3 regions of the Bacillus sp. T3 genome follow, and region 3 is predicted to be linked to each of the others. Evidence: riboswitches for the same ligand, from Rfam matches in the RefSeq annotation. Region 3 holds a riboswitch; each other region holds the start of a gene.
What was found. Region 3 has a riboswitch for S-adenosylmethionine ahead of RGF10_RS04300 (O-acetylhomoserine aminocarboxypropyltransferase/cysteine synthase family protein). Riboswitches for the same ligand answer to the same signal wherever they lie in the genome.

Region 1 (5,518 bases), 1.1 Mb from region 3:
TGGGGTCCAAGCAGTTATTCTTGCTTCGTCACAAGAGCTTTGTATGCAAATATTAAGTGAGATTCAAAAGTGGGCAGAAGGAAGTGGAATTCGAAGTGCTTCCTTTATTGGCGGGGCAAACGTTAAAAGACAGCTTGAAAAATTAAAGAAGTCTCCACAGGTCGTCGTGGGCACACCAGGTCGGATTTTCGAGCTAATAAAGCAAAAAAAATTAAAAATGCACGAGGTACGTACCGTCGTATTGGACGAAGGCGATCAATTGCTTATTCCAGAGCACCTAACAACCGTACGTCATATTGTCAATTCACCGTTGGCTGATCGTCAGGTGCTAGTTTTTTCTGCGACTTTGCCATTAGCAACAGAGGAATTTGCGCGGGGATTAACGAACAATCCAGAACTCATTAAAATAAGCAAGGATGAAACGATTAATGCTGAAACGGTAGAACATCTTTATATCGTTTGTGAACAGCGTGACAAAATCGATATTTTACAGAAGGTTGCGAGGTTATCAAACATTAAAGCACTAGCCTTTATGAATGACATAGGCGCAGCATCTGTAGCCATTTCTAAAATGTCGTTTAAAGGAATCTCTGCTGGAATCCTACATAGCGAATTGAAGAAGCTGGAACGTCAATCTGCACTGAAGAAATTTCGCGATGGAGATTCTGCTCTTCTGATTGCAACGGATGTTGCAGCACGTGGCTTAGATATTAAGGGAGTGACCCATGTTGTGCATGTTGATTTTCCGAAAGAGATTAATCAATATGTTCACCGTTCTGGACGAACTGGACGCTTTGGAGCAAGCGGAACTGTAGTGGCTATTGTAACCGATAGAGAGGAAAGAGAACTGAAGAAATTCTACCGAGAACTTGGTCTAACCGGTAAGAAGAAGGTTTTCTATAAAGGTGAATTAGTTTCTCCTGAAAAATAGGCCAGAACGATTGCTGAAATAAAAATATCTATTTGAATTCGCTTACAAAAACTGATTTCCCCGATAGGAGATTGACGAAACAAACGGATATTGTTATAGTCATCATGTATTTTCAGATAAGTTTTTCTATTCTTAAAAGAAGGTGAACGGTTTTGTCCAGGTTTGAAACGGAAGTACTACATGGTGTTAAAAAAAGCAAAATGCCAATCAAAAGTAAAGTAACCCCAATTTATCAAACGACAGCTTTTACTTTTTCTGATCTTGATGAATTAGAGGGCTATTATCAAGGACAAGGAAACTATTTGTATTCACGTGTTGGAAATCCGAATACAGATGAATTAGCAGAAGCAGTAGCAGCTCTTGAAGGTGCTCCCGCTGGTGTCGCAACTTCATCTGGACTTTCAGCTATTTTAGCAGGGGTACTAGCTGTGGTGAAAAGTGGAGATCATATTGTGGCTGCAGAAGATTTGTATGGGGGTAGCTTTCAGCTCCTGCAAGGGGAACTAAACCAATTCGGGATTGAAGTCACGTTCGTATCCTTCACAGACCTTGCCCAGGTTGAGAAAGAAATCAAATCAAATACAAAATTATTATACACAGAATCCATTACAAATCCGCTCCTTCGAGTACAAGATATCGAGGAGTTTGTCCGAATTGCAAAGAAGCATAAACTCACCACTCTTGTGGACAATACATTTGCCACTCCTTATCATTGCCAGCCATATGGAAAAGGGGTAGATTTAGTTGTTCATAGTGCGACGAAGTACATTGGTGGTCATAGCGATGTGACAGCTGGAGTACTAGTAGGTGAAAAGGACTTGCTAGCAAAGGCAACCGCAAAGGTTGTAAACCTTGGCACAAACGTAAGTCCGATTGAAGCATGGCTAACAACGCGTGGTTTAAAAACATTAGCAATAAGAATGGAAAAGCAGTCCAAAAACGCGCGAGAGCTAGCCCTTGCCCTTCAAAACAATAAACTTGTAGAGAAGGTTTATTATCCGTTTGAACACGGCGAGAGCGGATATGGTGCGATTGTCACAATCAAGCTTGCTAACACAGTTAATGTAAATGAATTCTTTAAAAATCTTTCCTGGATTAAAATTGCGCCAACCTTGGCTGGTGTAGAGACATCTGTTTCCCATCCAGTCATTACCTCGCATCGTGCTTTACCTGCTGAGGCACGTGACGCATTAGGAATTACATTTGAGGTTGTCCGAATTTCGGTTGGAATTGAACATGCAGAAGATATCGTTGGCATTTTTGAGCAAGCGATGACTAAAGCTGCAAAGTAAAAGTGGATTTTAGTTGACATATTTCGAAAATCTAACTAATATGTAGAGTAAGCTAATTATTTTTAATAAAATGAAAAATTAAATAATCTCTTATCATGAGTGACGGAGGGAACAGGCCCTATGAAGTCCGGCAACCATCAAGCATTGCTTGAAAAGGTGCTAAATCCTGCAGACAGTGTGCTGTCTGAAAGATAAGAGGAGGAAAAAACCCTCTTCTTATGAAGAGGGTTTTTTGTTGTTACGACATTAAATAAACCTGGACACTACATAAATCGAAATGAAATTTTCTATTAGGGAGATGGAGAAGATGGCAACGATAAATATTGCACTTTTAGGATATGGAACAGTTGGAAAAGGCGTTTATCAAACAATTGAGATGCATCAAAGTCGCTTTAAGGCTCTATTGGGTAAAGAGGTGAAAATCATTGCCGTATTAGTAAAAAATATCGAAAAGCATTCATTACCAGATCAGGATGTTCTGTTAACAACTGATTTTGATGAGATTCTTCAACTACCAAAGCTTGATGTTGTAATTGATGCGATTGTGGGAAGAGATCTGGCGTATACTTATTTGCAATCAGCCATTAAAAAGGGCTGTCATATCATTACAGCTAACAAAGAAATGTTTGCTCATCACGGGGAACAGCTGAAGGCATTAGCAGATGAATACCATGTATCGATTGGATTCGAAGCGACTGTGGCAGGCGGGATTCCTGTTATTCAGACCCTGAATACGCTGTTAAATGTTAATGGAATAACAAAAGTGGAAGGTATACTAAACGGGACATCGAATTTTATCTTAACAAAAATGAGAGAGGAAAACCTTTCCTTCTCCGCTGCATTAATCATTGCGCAAGAGCAAGGCTATGCAGAATTGGATCCCAAAAATGATATTGAAGGAATCGATGCATTCTTTAAAGCGATGATTTTAAGTCAAGTCATTTTTGGGGAGCAGCCCAATTGGTCGGATGTCACGCGATCAGGGATTACTGAAATTTCGTCCGAAAAAATTGGTCTATTTTCAGCACTAGGTCTACGCTTTAAGCATGTAGCTTCGATTGAAAAAAGCACAAATGGCGTTAGCTGTTCTGTGAAACCAGTCCTTGTAAGCTCAACCCATCCTTTATATCAGATAGAGGGTGTGCAAAATGCCATTTCAATTGAGGCTGATATCGTCGGCAACATTTGTATCCAAGGACCTGGTGCGGGGATGTACCCAACTGCAAGCGCGATAGTAGAGGACATTATCCATATAGTGAATCCTTCTAATGCTAACATCACAAATAATAGTCTTGTGGAGGAAACGAAAATAGAACAACCTAACTGGGTTCTTTTCGGCAAGGGCTTGAAGGAATTATCCTGGCCATCAACAATCGAAATCGTTGGTTTCTTACGACCATCCCTTTTACTTGTGTCTGGTTCAGCAAATGAACTTGAAACGATCACACAAGCTGCACCAGAGCTTCAATGCTATGAAGTATATGGCGATATTACGAAACTGGATTTTTCAGAACGTCTAGCCATTTAAGCATTTTTAAATTTGTTTTGAACCAAGAGTTGGACTAATAGGAATAATGGTGATGGAACTGTCTCATACTACCTTTGAGAAAATAAATAAAGGGGTTGTGAGTCATGGGCAGAACAAAATTAGGGAATGCCAATGCCAATCGAAATAATAATAGTAAGCTTGGGAATCGTACAAGTGAGGAGCTTGTCGAGTTTACAACAGGTGAAAAGGGAAGCAGACAACCTGATATAAAAGATCGTGACATGGATTTATCAAAAGACTAAATAAGAATTGGGTGCTCAAGGTAGAAATTATGAGCACCTTTTTTTCCCATGTTATTAAGTCTTTCTAATGGAGGTGCGTAAAAAATTGCCTGAACACACCTTTGAGGCATTATCAAAAGTCATTCATAGTTTATTTGATGAAGAACCAAAGCCGCCGTTGCACGTGGGAGAGGTGATGTCCTGCTGGACGTATTTGACAATTTTGGAAGAAGCGGTTGCAATTGAACAAATCGGTCTTAATTCGACAACCGATCCAGAAGTCAAAAATGTTGTTCATAAAACATTAGGTGGGGCTAGCTCACAAGCGAGTCGACTGAAGGTTTTTATGCAGAATGAAGGAATCCCTTTACCAGATGCATCCGAACCAAAGCCGATTACTGATCCGCTCGCGATACCCGCTGGGGCTAAACTGACGGACTCGGAAATATGCAATCTTGTCAGTATTAAGATTGCTACTGCAATCACCACCTGTGCAGGATCTTCTGCACAATCTATTCGAAACGATGTTGGACTTATGTTTTTGGAATTCCAACTAGAAGCAATGAAGTATGGTGCTTTGATTAAATCGGTCATGAGAAAAAGAGGCTGGCTCAAAATACCACCTCCCTATTTACCACCAGGATTATTAACACACCAATGATGAAATCTAATACAGGGTAATGAGCTTGAGTTCGGTGATAACTCAAGCTTGTTTATTATTAGTGGAGAGGTTTTGTTTTCACTTGGGGAAGTAATCAGTCAGTAAATTGAAACCGTCTTATTTTAAATGTGCACTAATCCTCTTTCTTTGCTAAATAATCCACTTTTTTTATGTTAACCCCGACAAAGGTTTCAATAATCGCTTGCGCTCCCGCAATCGATAAAATAAAAATGAGGATGATTGCGTATTTAGGCAAAAGTAAGTAAAATCCTCCTAAAAAAATGGCACTCCAAACACCCGCACACCAATAGCAATTTAATAAATAACCAAACAGTGACTTCGGAACCTCTTTCATTTTCGTGCCCTCGTCTGTTTTTACTTCAATTTTTTTCATAAAAGGCTTACGTAGAAATTCAGTAATTTTATCAAACACAATCAGGTGCGTCAGTCGGTAGCTCGCCAAAATCAACATGATATAGGAAATTGGGCTAATATTAATTTCATTCATCAAAAAACCCCTTCGCTGCGAACATTTCTGCTTAGTATCACCTTGGTAAATACGGTTTATGTAACGGCTACTACTAGCAGTCTGATTTGGACTAAGCCTTAAGTCTGATTAGAAAATCAAGCTTAGGCTCGTTATGAGAAACCCGAAATCTAGGTAAGATGAAAGCATGAAAGGAGGAAGTCGAAAATGAAAAAATTTGGATTACTATTAGCGGGTGGAATTGCAGCAATTGTCTTGTTATCAAACTTAGGATCAGTGGTGGGTCTTGCAATCAGCTTGTTTATTTTATACTTCGTGTTAAAAAAGTTTTTGCAGGCTGATAAGCTCCTTGCAAAAATTTGTTGGGGATTAATCGG
Region 2 (5,518 bases), 1.5 Mb from region 3:
TGTATTGGATAACAGTTCACTGAATCCAATAATTGCATTAAGTGGAGTCCGAATTTCATGACTCATATTTGCTAGAAACTCGCTTTTAGCTTCATTTGCCTTGTCAGCTTCAATTTTTGCTAAATTTAATTCATGATTAGCCCTTTCAATTTCTGCCGTTCTTTCCTTAACCTTTTCTTCCAACCTATTAATATGTACATTTAATTCTTCAGCCATATTATTAAATGCATTTGACAGCTTTCCAATTTCGTCATTTTTATATATGTAGGCCCTCTGACTTAAATCACCTTTTGAAAAACGATCAGCTACATCAATCAAATTATTTATTGGTCTTAAAATGACGTCCGTGCTTTTTTTATAAATAAAAAACGAAATAAATAGTGCGATAATTGATAATACACTTGCCGTTTGGATATTTTGATTGATTTCACTCTTCAATAGACTTTCAGGTACTGCTGTTATAATTAACCAATCTAAACCATCCTTTTTATATTCGGTTAGCTTAAGCTGAAAGGTTTCTCCAGCTTCCTTACCAACATAGTTTTTCTTATCTGTTTTTTTGTAGGACTTGTAGGCATCGATAATCGAAGTAGTTTCAATATCTTCAATACCAATTCTTTCATAAGTTCCGTCTTCCATTTTTTTAAAGTTTGCTGTTTCAACAGAATTGGCTACAATATCACCAGTATTTCTTTCGATTACATAGGCGGTTGCCTTACGGTCTGACACGACTTCCTTTAAAAAACTGTTTAAGCTTGATAATGTGATGTGTGTGCCAAGTACTCCTTTAAGATTTCCTTCCTTATTATATATTGGATAGGCTGATGTGAGCACAAGGTCATCCTTAACAAAATGCTTATAAAGTGGAGAATAGATTGGTTTCCCAGCTTCCTTTGCCAGAGTGTACCAAGGTCTAGTACGTGGGTCAAACGCTCCAAAATCTTCAACAAAATCTTCCTCTGTCAATTCTTTTGAGACAGAATAATAATAGGAATGACCATTTGTTTCGGGATTACTGCGATATATTTCGATTTCGTTAAACACGTTTCTACGTGCTCCGTAATATTCGCCATTTTCCAACCCGTAACTAAAGCTATATATTTCTTTACTGCTCGAATTAATGATTCCAGCAAAAAATGCATCACGAATATTCTTATTTTGAAAATCAATCATCTCACGCTCAAGCAAATAATGATTAACCTGATTTGTATTTGATGGAATAAGGATGAGATTATCAATTTTGTTGGTGATATCTTTTGCCGCATCATTCTCTATTTGATTAATTACGCTTTCAGAAGCATCATTCCAATTAGAGAAAATAATATAACCAATCGTAAGGAGAGTGCTAACCATTAAAAAAACAAAAGAAAAGCTAATAATCCCTCTTATTGATCTGGATTTTTTATCCATCTTTGATGTGCTCCATTTCGTGAATGCCCTATATTTTTTTCTAGTTATCGGCAGAGACAATCATTCAATTGTCAAAAAGAATTTTCATTATTAAAAATCTACAGAAAAAACATTAATAAGTAATTCGACACAATCCGTAATTTTCCTTTAATAATATTTCTCATACCATCAAAATTCTTTTAAAATAACGTTTGCTTCCTTTTCTTATTGAACCATTCTCTTTATAATAAGTTATACTTTAAATTACATACTTTATCATACATACTTTAAGAAGGGTGATTCTATTGCAAAAGCGATTCCTTATCCTCCTCTTTATTTTTGTGTTCACATTAACTGTCATTGGCTGTTCTAATGATGAATCAAATAAACAGGAAGCTACTATTAAGCAGGTTGATTTAACGATTTCAGCTGCAGCAAGCCTGCAAGATGCCTTAAATGAGATTAAAGCAAAATATGAAAAAGAACATTCTAATGTGAATATAACCTATAACTTTGGCGGATCGGGTGCATTGTATCAACAAATTATCCAGGGAGCACCGGTTGACCTGTTTTTCTCAGCAGCAAAAGACCAATTTGATTTACTAGTCAATGATGGATTCATTGAAAAGAATCAATCAAAGGATTTAATTGGGAATGAGCTCGTTTTAATCATACCGAAGGGAGCACAGACAGGTATCCAATCATTTCAAGACATAGAAAAGGCGGAGAAGATTTCGATTGGAATCCCCGAGACAGTCCCGGCTGGGAAATACGCCAAAGAGACTTTGGTGAATTTAGACATTTGGAAAAGAGTCGAATCCAAGCTAGTTTTTGCAAAAGATGTACGCCAAGTGCTTACATATGTTGAAACAGGAAATGTTGACGCAGGAATGGTGTATAAAACGGATGCTCTTACTTCAAATAAAGTTAAAGTAATGACCACAGCACAGAACAACTTACATTCCCCGATTGTTTATCCAGTCGGGATATTGAAGAAGACTGCAAATCCAGAGGAAGCACTGAATTTTTTTGAATACCTCCAAACCCAAGAATCAATGAAAATTCTTTATAAATACGGGTTTAAGAATCTCTAATGCTGTCAAAATTCTTTATACCTATTACGATTAATAAAAAAGCAAGAAGCCTGCACAAATTGACGGCTTCTTGCTTTTTATTATAATGAAAAAAAGGGAAGGATTATAACGGTATAACTATAGAATCGATTCAATATAATTCCCATACCCTTTTATAATTGGCAGCCCTAGAGCATTTAAGTCCTTCCATATTTTTCGATCAAGTGCATATGGTGCCTTTTTTTGCAGACTATCTAATTCTGAATAAGTTAGTTGAATGTTGTAGTATTGCTCACCGTTCTTAATGACTAATTCGTAATAAGAGAACCTCATTAAAAATACTTCATATTGAGGATCCCATTCCTTTAGCTGCCTTTCAATCTGGTCAGCAACCTGTTTGAAAAATTCCTCCCCACTCTGAAAACGGGCCATATACTCTCTGGCTACTCCATTAATATTCATAATAACTATCCCCCCTTCCTTTTTCGAAGGCTTCAAGTTAAGAACGAAAAAGACTCTTATAGCACACAGTATGCACCTAAGAGTCTTCGATGGTGTCGTTATCATTCAAAGCCAAGGCTTTACTGGTAGGAGCACCTTACAAATAGTAGGTTGCTGTGAAGTCCTGGAGCCAGCACTCTCGTTCACTCTCGATAACCTTATTTATTTAATTTATTTTAACATAGTAGCTTAGATATGGAAATTCTGGAATTCTACTTAATTTCAATCGTTCCAGCACTTTGAACCTTAAAGGATTCTCCTTTATTCATCGAAATATGACCTGATTCATAAGGTTGATTATCAATCGTTAGAAATACCTTTTCACATTGATAATATTGTCCGACCGTATTAACAATTGATTGAAGAATTAATCCTTCAAATGCTGCACCAGCGCTCATTTCCTCAATAAAGGCTTTATTCAAATCAAGATAAACATTTCCATCCTGATTTAAATATAGGCTATTAATCTCTGTGTTTTTTGAAAAAACCGTTCCTAATTGATTCGGACTTTGCCCTTTGTATGCTGCTGTCAAAACCTTTCTTGTAATTTCATTTGTGTAAAAGCTAACAGGCCTGCTTTGATAATATATTTTATCGTCATTAATATTCGGATAATAGAAAGTAATATTTTGAACAAGTGGTACATTTTCCTCTACTTTTGATAAGGTCGAGGAGATTTCAGTTTCACCTGTAACAAAAACAGATTTCACTAAGCCAACGTCTTTAGCATAGTAATCTAAGGTTTTATCATTGCCCTTATCTGTCGTTACTTCAATTGCTTTATAATTACCTGAAGGAGTCGTAAGATCCACCGTCATATTCGTGATCGTTCTGATACTTCCATCCTTTAACGTCCATGTTGTCCCCTTTTTAAGTGGCTCCATCAGCATAATTTCCTGATTCTCGCCGGTCAATTTTAATAGATTCTCTCGATAGTATGCTTCTCCTCTAGAATAGACCTTCGTTAGTTTTCCGTCCTTTATCTCCAAGACATTTGCCATCACTGTTCCACCATTCTCAACTCTTTGTTGGACTTTTGTCTCAGAAATATAATCAGGATAGACCGTGAAAGTTGAGTATTCATTTCCAATACCTTCATAGCTATATCGTGTATTTTTAGTGATTGGATAGTATTCGCTAATATCTGGCAGAGTTTCTTTCGTTTGTTTAGGTTCCTTAACTCCATCACTATCATTTTTAGTGTCTGTTTTATTGTTATTGCTGTTTTGATTTGTCTTTTCATTGTTTTGGTTCTCGTCACTTGTATTGTCTTTATTCAAGGTACAGCCAATGAGACCGATCATGAGAAGTAGAACGGTTAGTAGGGTAATCAACCTTTTCATATAAATTTCCCCTTTATAAATTTATCAATCTTCTGTCCCATTTTCTCCTACCCTTATTATACAATGATTTTTCGTTATATAGTCCAAACCAGCGCAAAAAAGACTGATTTATCAGACTTCCCAAAAAGAAGGCTGTGTTTAATTAGTCTGTTGATTTCCGCTCCAGGCGCTTCGCTTTCCGCGGGGCGGGCGGTGAGCCTCCTCGCCGCTTCGCGCCTGCGGGGTCTCGCCTGTCCCGCTGCTCCCGCAGGAGTCTTCGCACCTTCCACTCCAATCAACTGTGACAAAACATAAAAAAGAGAGCGATCAAGATGATCGTTCTCTTAACATGCTTATTATTATACTTCCTCTAACACTTTCTCTTTGACCCTTGTTGTGACTATGTCTTCGAGGACAAATGCTTTTTCAAACCCATCCTTAATTGCATTCGTAATCGATCCAGGATTTATCGCATCCCCAATAACAAAAACATTATCAAAATGCTGTTGAAAGAGCTCTTCTAGTGGATTATATGCTTCTGTACCCATTGAAAATACAAAATAATCTAATTCAAGCTCTATTTGATTTCCAGTTTCATCATCTTCAATGATTACGGTATTCGGAAGAATTTTAACCACTGTTTGACCTTCTATCAGCTTAACATCCTCTTTTATTAAACGATTCAATAGCATTGCTCTTGTATGCGGAGTTACCTTGCTTCCAGTCTCAGTAGGCACCTCAATTAAGGTTACATCATTCCCCTGCTTTGCCAACTGATGCGTAACACTATAGCACACCATTCCGCTACCCATAACCACCATTTTTTTGTTTACAAAAGCTTTTCTTTCTAACAACACATCTTCATAATCACAAACGTTTGCTAAATCATATCCTTCTACGTGCGATACAATTGGTACTGCACCTGTTGCTAAGAAAACTGCAAATGGATTTAATGACTTTATGCTGTTGATCGTGGCGACTGTATTAATACGAACATCTACTTTTAATCGTTCCATTTCGTGGCGATGATAGTCGATCATCCAATTCATTTTTTCTTTAGCGAGTGGTTGATTGACTAGGTTCAATTGTCCTCCAAGCTTGGAATCCTTTTCAAAAATAGTGACATCATAGCCCTTTAATGTCAGAACTCTCGCTGCTTCCATTCCGCCAGGACCACCCCCAACAATGGCTACATGACGCTTTTCGTTTATCTTCTTCATTTCCTTAAACTCT
Region 3 (5,518 bases):
GAAATAGTTTGCATCAATCTCTCCATCGTGTAACGCCACATTTGGTAGGATATAATCAGTAAATACTTGAACCTTAAGATCAATTCCTTTTTCCTTTAATAACGGTTTTGCTGCTTCAAGCACTTCAGCATGAGGAACAGCGGATGCACCTACTACTAGAGTTTTGTTACCGCCTTTTCCTTCCTTTTTAGTTGCTTCATCTTTAGCACCGCCGCATGCAGCTAGTGTTAAAGCAAGGATGGCAATTGTGAAAATCGCGAATAACTTTTTCATGTCTACTTTTCCTCCTAGTTAACGTTTGTCTGTTTTTTTTGTAAAGTAATCTCCAACGAATTGGATAATAAATACCAAAATTAATATAGCAATAGTGGCTACTAGTGTAATCAGTGGTCGATTACGCTGAAATCCTTCTAAATACGCGAAATGTCCAAGACCACCCGCACCAATGACCCCAGCCATCGCTGTAAAGCTTACTAACGAAATGGCGGTTACTGTAATCCCTGAGATTAACGCAGGCAATGATTCAGGAATCAGTACTTTAAAAATGATATGACTATGTGTCGCCCCCATTGATTGAGAAGCCTCGATCACACCTTTATCAATTTCTCTAAGTGCGATTTCCACCATACGTGCATAAAACGGTGCAGCCCCAATAATTAAAGCAGGGAGTGCTGCATTTGCACCAAGCATGGTTCCTAACATTAATTTTGTAAACGGAATAAGCAAAACAATTAATATAATAAATGGGATTGATCGGAAAATATTCACAAAACCAGCAATGATAATGTTAATAAAGCGATTCTCCCAAATGTTCCCTTTATCTGTTAGAAACAATAATAATCCAAGTAAAAGTCCTAATATAAATGTGGTGATCACAGAGATTGACGTCATATAGATCGTTTCTTGTGTCGCAATCCATAATTGGTCCCAGTTCAGTTGCTCAATTATCTCAGCCATTCTTGATCACCTCCACCCCTACGTGCTGGGAATGTAGGAATTCTGTTGCTTTGTCAATTTCCTGTTGCTTCCCATCTAGATGTAGGAATAGCGTCCCATAAGAACCTGTTTGGGTCTGGGATATTTTCCCCTGCAAAATCGTAACAGTTAACTCATATTGACGGATCAAATTAGCGATTACTGGTTGCTCAGCTGCTTCTCCTACAAAGGATAATTGAACCACTTGTCCATGTGGATAACGTGTCAATAAGTTCTCAATCGTTTCTTTTGTTTCCTCTGGCTCCGTTACTTGTTGGACAAATCGCTTTGTAATGGCCTGTTCAGGATGTTTAAACACCTCTAAAACAGGGCCAAGCTCAACAATTTTCCCGTCTTCCATAACCGCAACGCGGTGGCAAATCTTTCGAATCACATGCATTTCATGTGTAATTAACACGATTGTCAGTCCTAGACGTTTGTTTATATCAACTAACAAATCTAAAATTGAATCAGTTGTTTGTGGATCCAATGCACTTGTTGCTTCATCACAAAGCAAAACCTTCGGGTTATTCGCTAGTGCTCTCGCAATCCCTACTCTCTGCTTTTGTCCTCCGCTTAGCTGTGAAGGGTATGATTCTTCTCTTCCTTCCAACCCAACGAGCTTGATTAATTCATCCACCCGTTTGTTCCGTTCAAGCTTCGAGATTCCAGCGATTTCAAGTGGAAATGCGATATTTTCTCGTACAGTCCGAGACCAGAGCAAATTAAAATGCTGGAAAATCATACTAATTTCTTGGCGAGCCTTCCTGAGAGCTGCTCCTTTAATCGAGGAAACCTCATTACCAGCCACTTTAATTGAACCTTGCGTTGGAATCTCTAGCCCATTCAGCATCCGAATCAAGGTGCTTTTTCCGGCACCACTATAGCCTATAACACCAAAGATTTCTCCTTCTTTCACTTCCAAACTCACGTCGTCAACTGCTGTTACACGACCATTTTTTGAAGGATAGATCTTGTTTACTCCTTTTATATGAATCATCCGATCACCCTCTTTTAATTCTTCCTAGCAGATGCTGTTTTGTTGGACTTCTAGTATTTCATTATGTTTTGAATGTTCTTAACCATTCATTCATAATTTGGCATGTTTATATGTTTTTTCTTTAATGTACCTTCATCCTGAATTCCAACAGTTAACAAATGCTATTTTAATAAAATTTAGAAAGAATTCGAACCTAATAAAAATGCCTATCTGCAAAATGAGCAGAAAGGCATAGTGAGTTTCTATTTCCCTTCTCTCATCTTCCAAAGTCGTATGACTTTGTGTGAATTGGCACCTTTTCACATTGCTAAGCAATATGACGGTTGCCTGGGCTTCATAGGGCACATCCCTCCACCTCTCTTGATAAGAGCAACTATTCTATTATTCAATCAATTATATGTTCTGAATTCCTTACTATTAAAGTGATTCTATCACGCATAAATTATTTCTGTCAATTAGAATATTTATTTTAAAATAATGGATATTTTTACCTAAGTTATTTGACAGCACTCGTTAAGCCAGTTGCTACTTCGATTGCTTGGTCAAGGTCTTCGATTAAATCTTCGACATTTTCAATTCCAATTGAAAGACGAATTAAATCTTCTGGAACACCTGCGGCTGCTAAGCCCTCTTCATCTAATTGCTGATGGGTTGTACTGGCTGGGTGAATGACTAAGCTTTTAGCATCGCCAACATTGGCAACATGTGTCCAAAGCTTTAATTCATTAATAAATTTCGCCCCTGCCTCACGTCCACCTTCAATTCCAAATACAACGACAGATCCAGGTCCTTTTGGTAAATATTTATCAGCAAGAGCTTTGTCCGGATGATCCTCATTTCCTGGGTATAAAATCCATTTTACGGCAGGATGTGCTTGTAAATATTTTATGATTTCCTTCGTGTTAGCAATATGTTCCTTCATTCTTACGTGCAATGTCTCTAACCCCAATGTAAGCTGGAATGCATTTTGTGGCGAGATTGCAGGTCCCATATCCCTCAACAGCTGAACACGAGCCTTAACGATAAAGGCTGCTGCCCCAAGCGCTTCACTATACACGAGATCATGGTAGCTTGGGTCTGGGGTAACGAACCCAGGAAACTTGCCCGTACCCCAATCGAATTTACCTCCATCCACTATGACTCCACCTAATGTCGTACCGTTTCCACCCAACCACTTTGTTGCAGAATGGATGACAATATCTGCCCCATATTCAATTGGCTTTAACAAGTACGGTGTGGCAAATGTATTATCGACGATTAACGGTACTCCTGCCTCATGCGCAATATCTGCAACCTTTTCGATATCTAAAATACGTAGGCTTGGATTGCCGATTGTTTCAGCAAACACTGCTTTCGTTTTATCCGTAATGGCCGCTCTAAAATTTTCTGGATCCTCTGCATTTACAAACTTCACATTAATTCCATAACGTGGTAGCGTCATCGCAAATAAATTATAAGTTCCCCCATAAAGAGTTGACGCGGCAACAATTTCATCCCCTGCCTGAGCGACATTCAAAATGGCTAATGTAATCGCCGACATTCCGCTTGCGACTGCGAGTGCTCCGATACCACCCTCTAGTAAAGCCACTCTCTCTTCAAATACCGTAACAGTTGGGTTATGTATTCTTGTGTAAATATAACCTGGTTCTTTTAGGGCAAATAAATTCGCAGCATGCTCAGTGTTTTCAAATTGATAGGCATTGCTCATATAAATCGGAACAGCACGCGCCCCAGTTACAGGATCTGGTGCTAAGCCACCATGAACACTTAAGGTTTCAAATCGATAATTTTTTTGTTTTTCACTCATTCTTTCTCTCTCCCTTATGTAATGATAGTAAACATCAAAAAACCCACTTCTAATAAGAAGAGGGTTCGCTAACTTTATCATCTCTTCTTATCTATCAGAGTTGTCTTACTCTGCTGGAATTAGCACCGTGTTCTGAACCGGTTGCTGGGTGTCGTCGGGCCAGTCCCTACACCTCTCTTGATAAGAAATTCTATTTACTTTTAAACCTTATCATAGCGATTCTTTTTAAGTCAATAAATATTATTTAACTTTTCTGAATCTATTGTTATATACATATCCTTGGTTGTTAAATAGAAAACAGTTTCTAACAATAGTGCTGTCCGTAGTGAACCTGAAACAGTGAGTAGCTTTTGTGCCTGTGCTTCTCGTAATTTTATTTTTCCGGATAATAATTCAGTTGCAGTATCATAACTGGTTGCAATTGAAACGATATCACACTCATCTGACACTGATTCTTGAACAGCATTTCTAGCAAGACCATTTTGCACGATGAAATAACTCTTTCCTTTTTCGGTATCAATACATACCTGTATAGGATTATTTTTAACTAAATCGTGAAGATGAAGCTTATGATTAAACGTTTCGACAAAAGACTCCACTAGGCAACCCAAGGAACTCACCCCACCTTATCCCTTTAGATGATCTTTTTGATTGTGTCGTACAAATATGGAACAGACTGAAATGCGTATATTTTTTGTTGCACTCTACCTTGTTTGAATATTAATAAGCATGGTACACTTTCAATTTTTAATTGTTCAGCTAGCGCTCGGGAAAAATTCACATTGACTTTAACCATCTCGACTTCTGGTATAAGCTCCTCAATGACCGTAAGCATTTTTTGAGCCACTGCACATGTACCACACATTGGAGTATACAAATAGAGGACTCCTTCAAATTCTTGATGGAGGATTGTATTGGCTTGTTCAACTGACAACTCATTCATTTCTTGCGATTCATCCTCTTTCTAAAAATTCAGTAAATATATCTATGTTTGCTTGGACTAGAACAGTCGCTAAATGGTGTACAGGTGCGGTAGCGACCTCACGATATGATTTATCGATATAAAGATGCTCCGCTTCTGGAAACTCGCGTTTAAATTGCTTCCGAAGTTTTTCTCCAGCCTCATCAGCATCGACTAAAATATAGACTTCTTTATCTAAGACAGAATCAATTAATTCTTCTAAACGGTTAATCCCTATCGTACCGTTGGTGCAAATAATTTCAATTGGCTCCCGAATAATGCCTTTAACTTTCTTCTTATCTGAAGTGCCTTCAACAATGATTACTTTATCGCTGAGCTCTCTCATATTTATCACCTGAAAACGAAGTTGTATTTATCTTAGATTATTCAATATTCAATAAGTTGGTGTAGTATTCCTCCTAAGACTCAACTATTTATATTTTTAACTAATATTTTAGAGAAAATCCTCATTTCTTAGTCAGATTCATAAAGAAAGCGCCCTGCTCATAGCAACGGCGCTTGTATAACTTAATCTTCTTTTGTCATTTCTTCGTACTGCACAGCAGTCATTAACTGTTCAACTTCGTTTAAATTTGTAGGTTCAACTATAATCATCCATGCTTTTTCGTACGGTGATTCGTTGACAAATTCAGGACTGTCGCTTAATTCCTCGTTAATCTCCACAACTGTGCCGCTTACAGGTGCATATAATTCTGATACAGTCTTTACAGATTCAACACTACCAAATGGTTCACCCGCAACAACCTTGTCCCCA

Region 1: another riboswitch for S-adenosylmethionine. It lies ahead of RGF10_RS22230 (homoserine dehydrogenase); the one in region 3 lies ahead of RGF10_RS04300 (O-acetylhomoserine aminocarboxypropyltransferase/cysteine synthase family protein).
Region 2: another riboswitch for S-adenosylmethionine. It lies ahead of RGF10_RS12250 (hypothetical protein); the one in region 3 lies ahead of RGF10_RS04300 (O-acetylhomoserine aminocarboxypropyltransferase/cysteine synthase family protein).

What each region holds. Positions count from the first base shown of each region.
Region 1 is NZ_CP137761.1:4,328,643-4,334,160, reverse strand. It holds gene RGF10_RS22240 (DEAD/DEAH box helicase) at 1-931, shown strand, start outside; gene RGF10_RS22235 (trans-sulfuration enzyme family protein) at 1,084-2,223, shown strand; SAM riboswitch class I at 2,311-2,421, shown strand; gene RGF10_RS22230 (homoserine dehydrogenase) at 2,531-3,751, shown strand; gene RGF10_RS22225 (hypothetical protein) at 3,856-4,014, shown strand; gene RGF10_RS22220 (DUF3231 family protein) at 4,100-4,654, shown strand; gene RGF10_RS22215 (DUF1360 domain-containing protein) at 4,788-5,162, opposite strand; gene RGF10_RS22210 (lmo0954 family membrane protein) at 5,349-5,518, shown strand, end outside.
Region 2 is NZ_CP137761.1:2,367,936-2,373,453, reverse strand. It holds gene RGF10_RS12260 (ATP-binding protein) at 1-1,410, opposite strand, end outside; gene modA (molybdate ABC transporter substrate-binding protein) at 1,695-2,483, shown strand; gene RGF10_RS12250 (hypothetical protein) at 2,601-2,924, opposite strand; SAM riboswitch class I at 3,020-3,122, opposite strand; gene RGF10_RS12245 (GerMN domain-containing protein) at 3,176-4,306, opposite strand; gene RGF10_RS12240 (oxidoreductase) at 4,645-5,518, opposite strand, start outside.
Region 3 is NZ_CP137761.1:852,392-857,909, reverse strand. It holds gene RGF10_RS04315 (MetQ/NlpA family ABC transporter substrate-binding protein) at 1-273, opposite strand, end outside; gene RGF10_RS04310 (methionine ABC transporter permease) at 292-957, opposite strand; gene RGF10_RS04305 (methionine ABC transporter ATP-binding protein) at 950-1,975, opposite strand; SAM riboswitch class I at 2,229-2,345, opposite strand; gene RGF10_RS04300 (O-acetylhomoserine aminocarboxypropyltransferase/cysteine synthase family protein) at 2,472-3,782, opposite strand; SAM riboswitch class I at 3,867-3,969, opposite strand; gene RGF10_RS04295 (hypothetical protein) at 4,013-4,393, opposite strand; gene RGF10_RS04290 (thioredoxin family protein) at 4,417-4,725, opposite strand; gene RGF10_RS04285 (toprim domain-containing protein) at 4,736-5,089, opposite strand; gene gcvH (glycine cleavage system protein GcvH) at 5,272-5,518, opposite strand, start outside.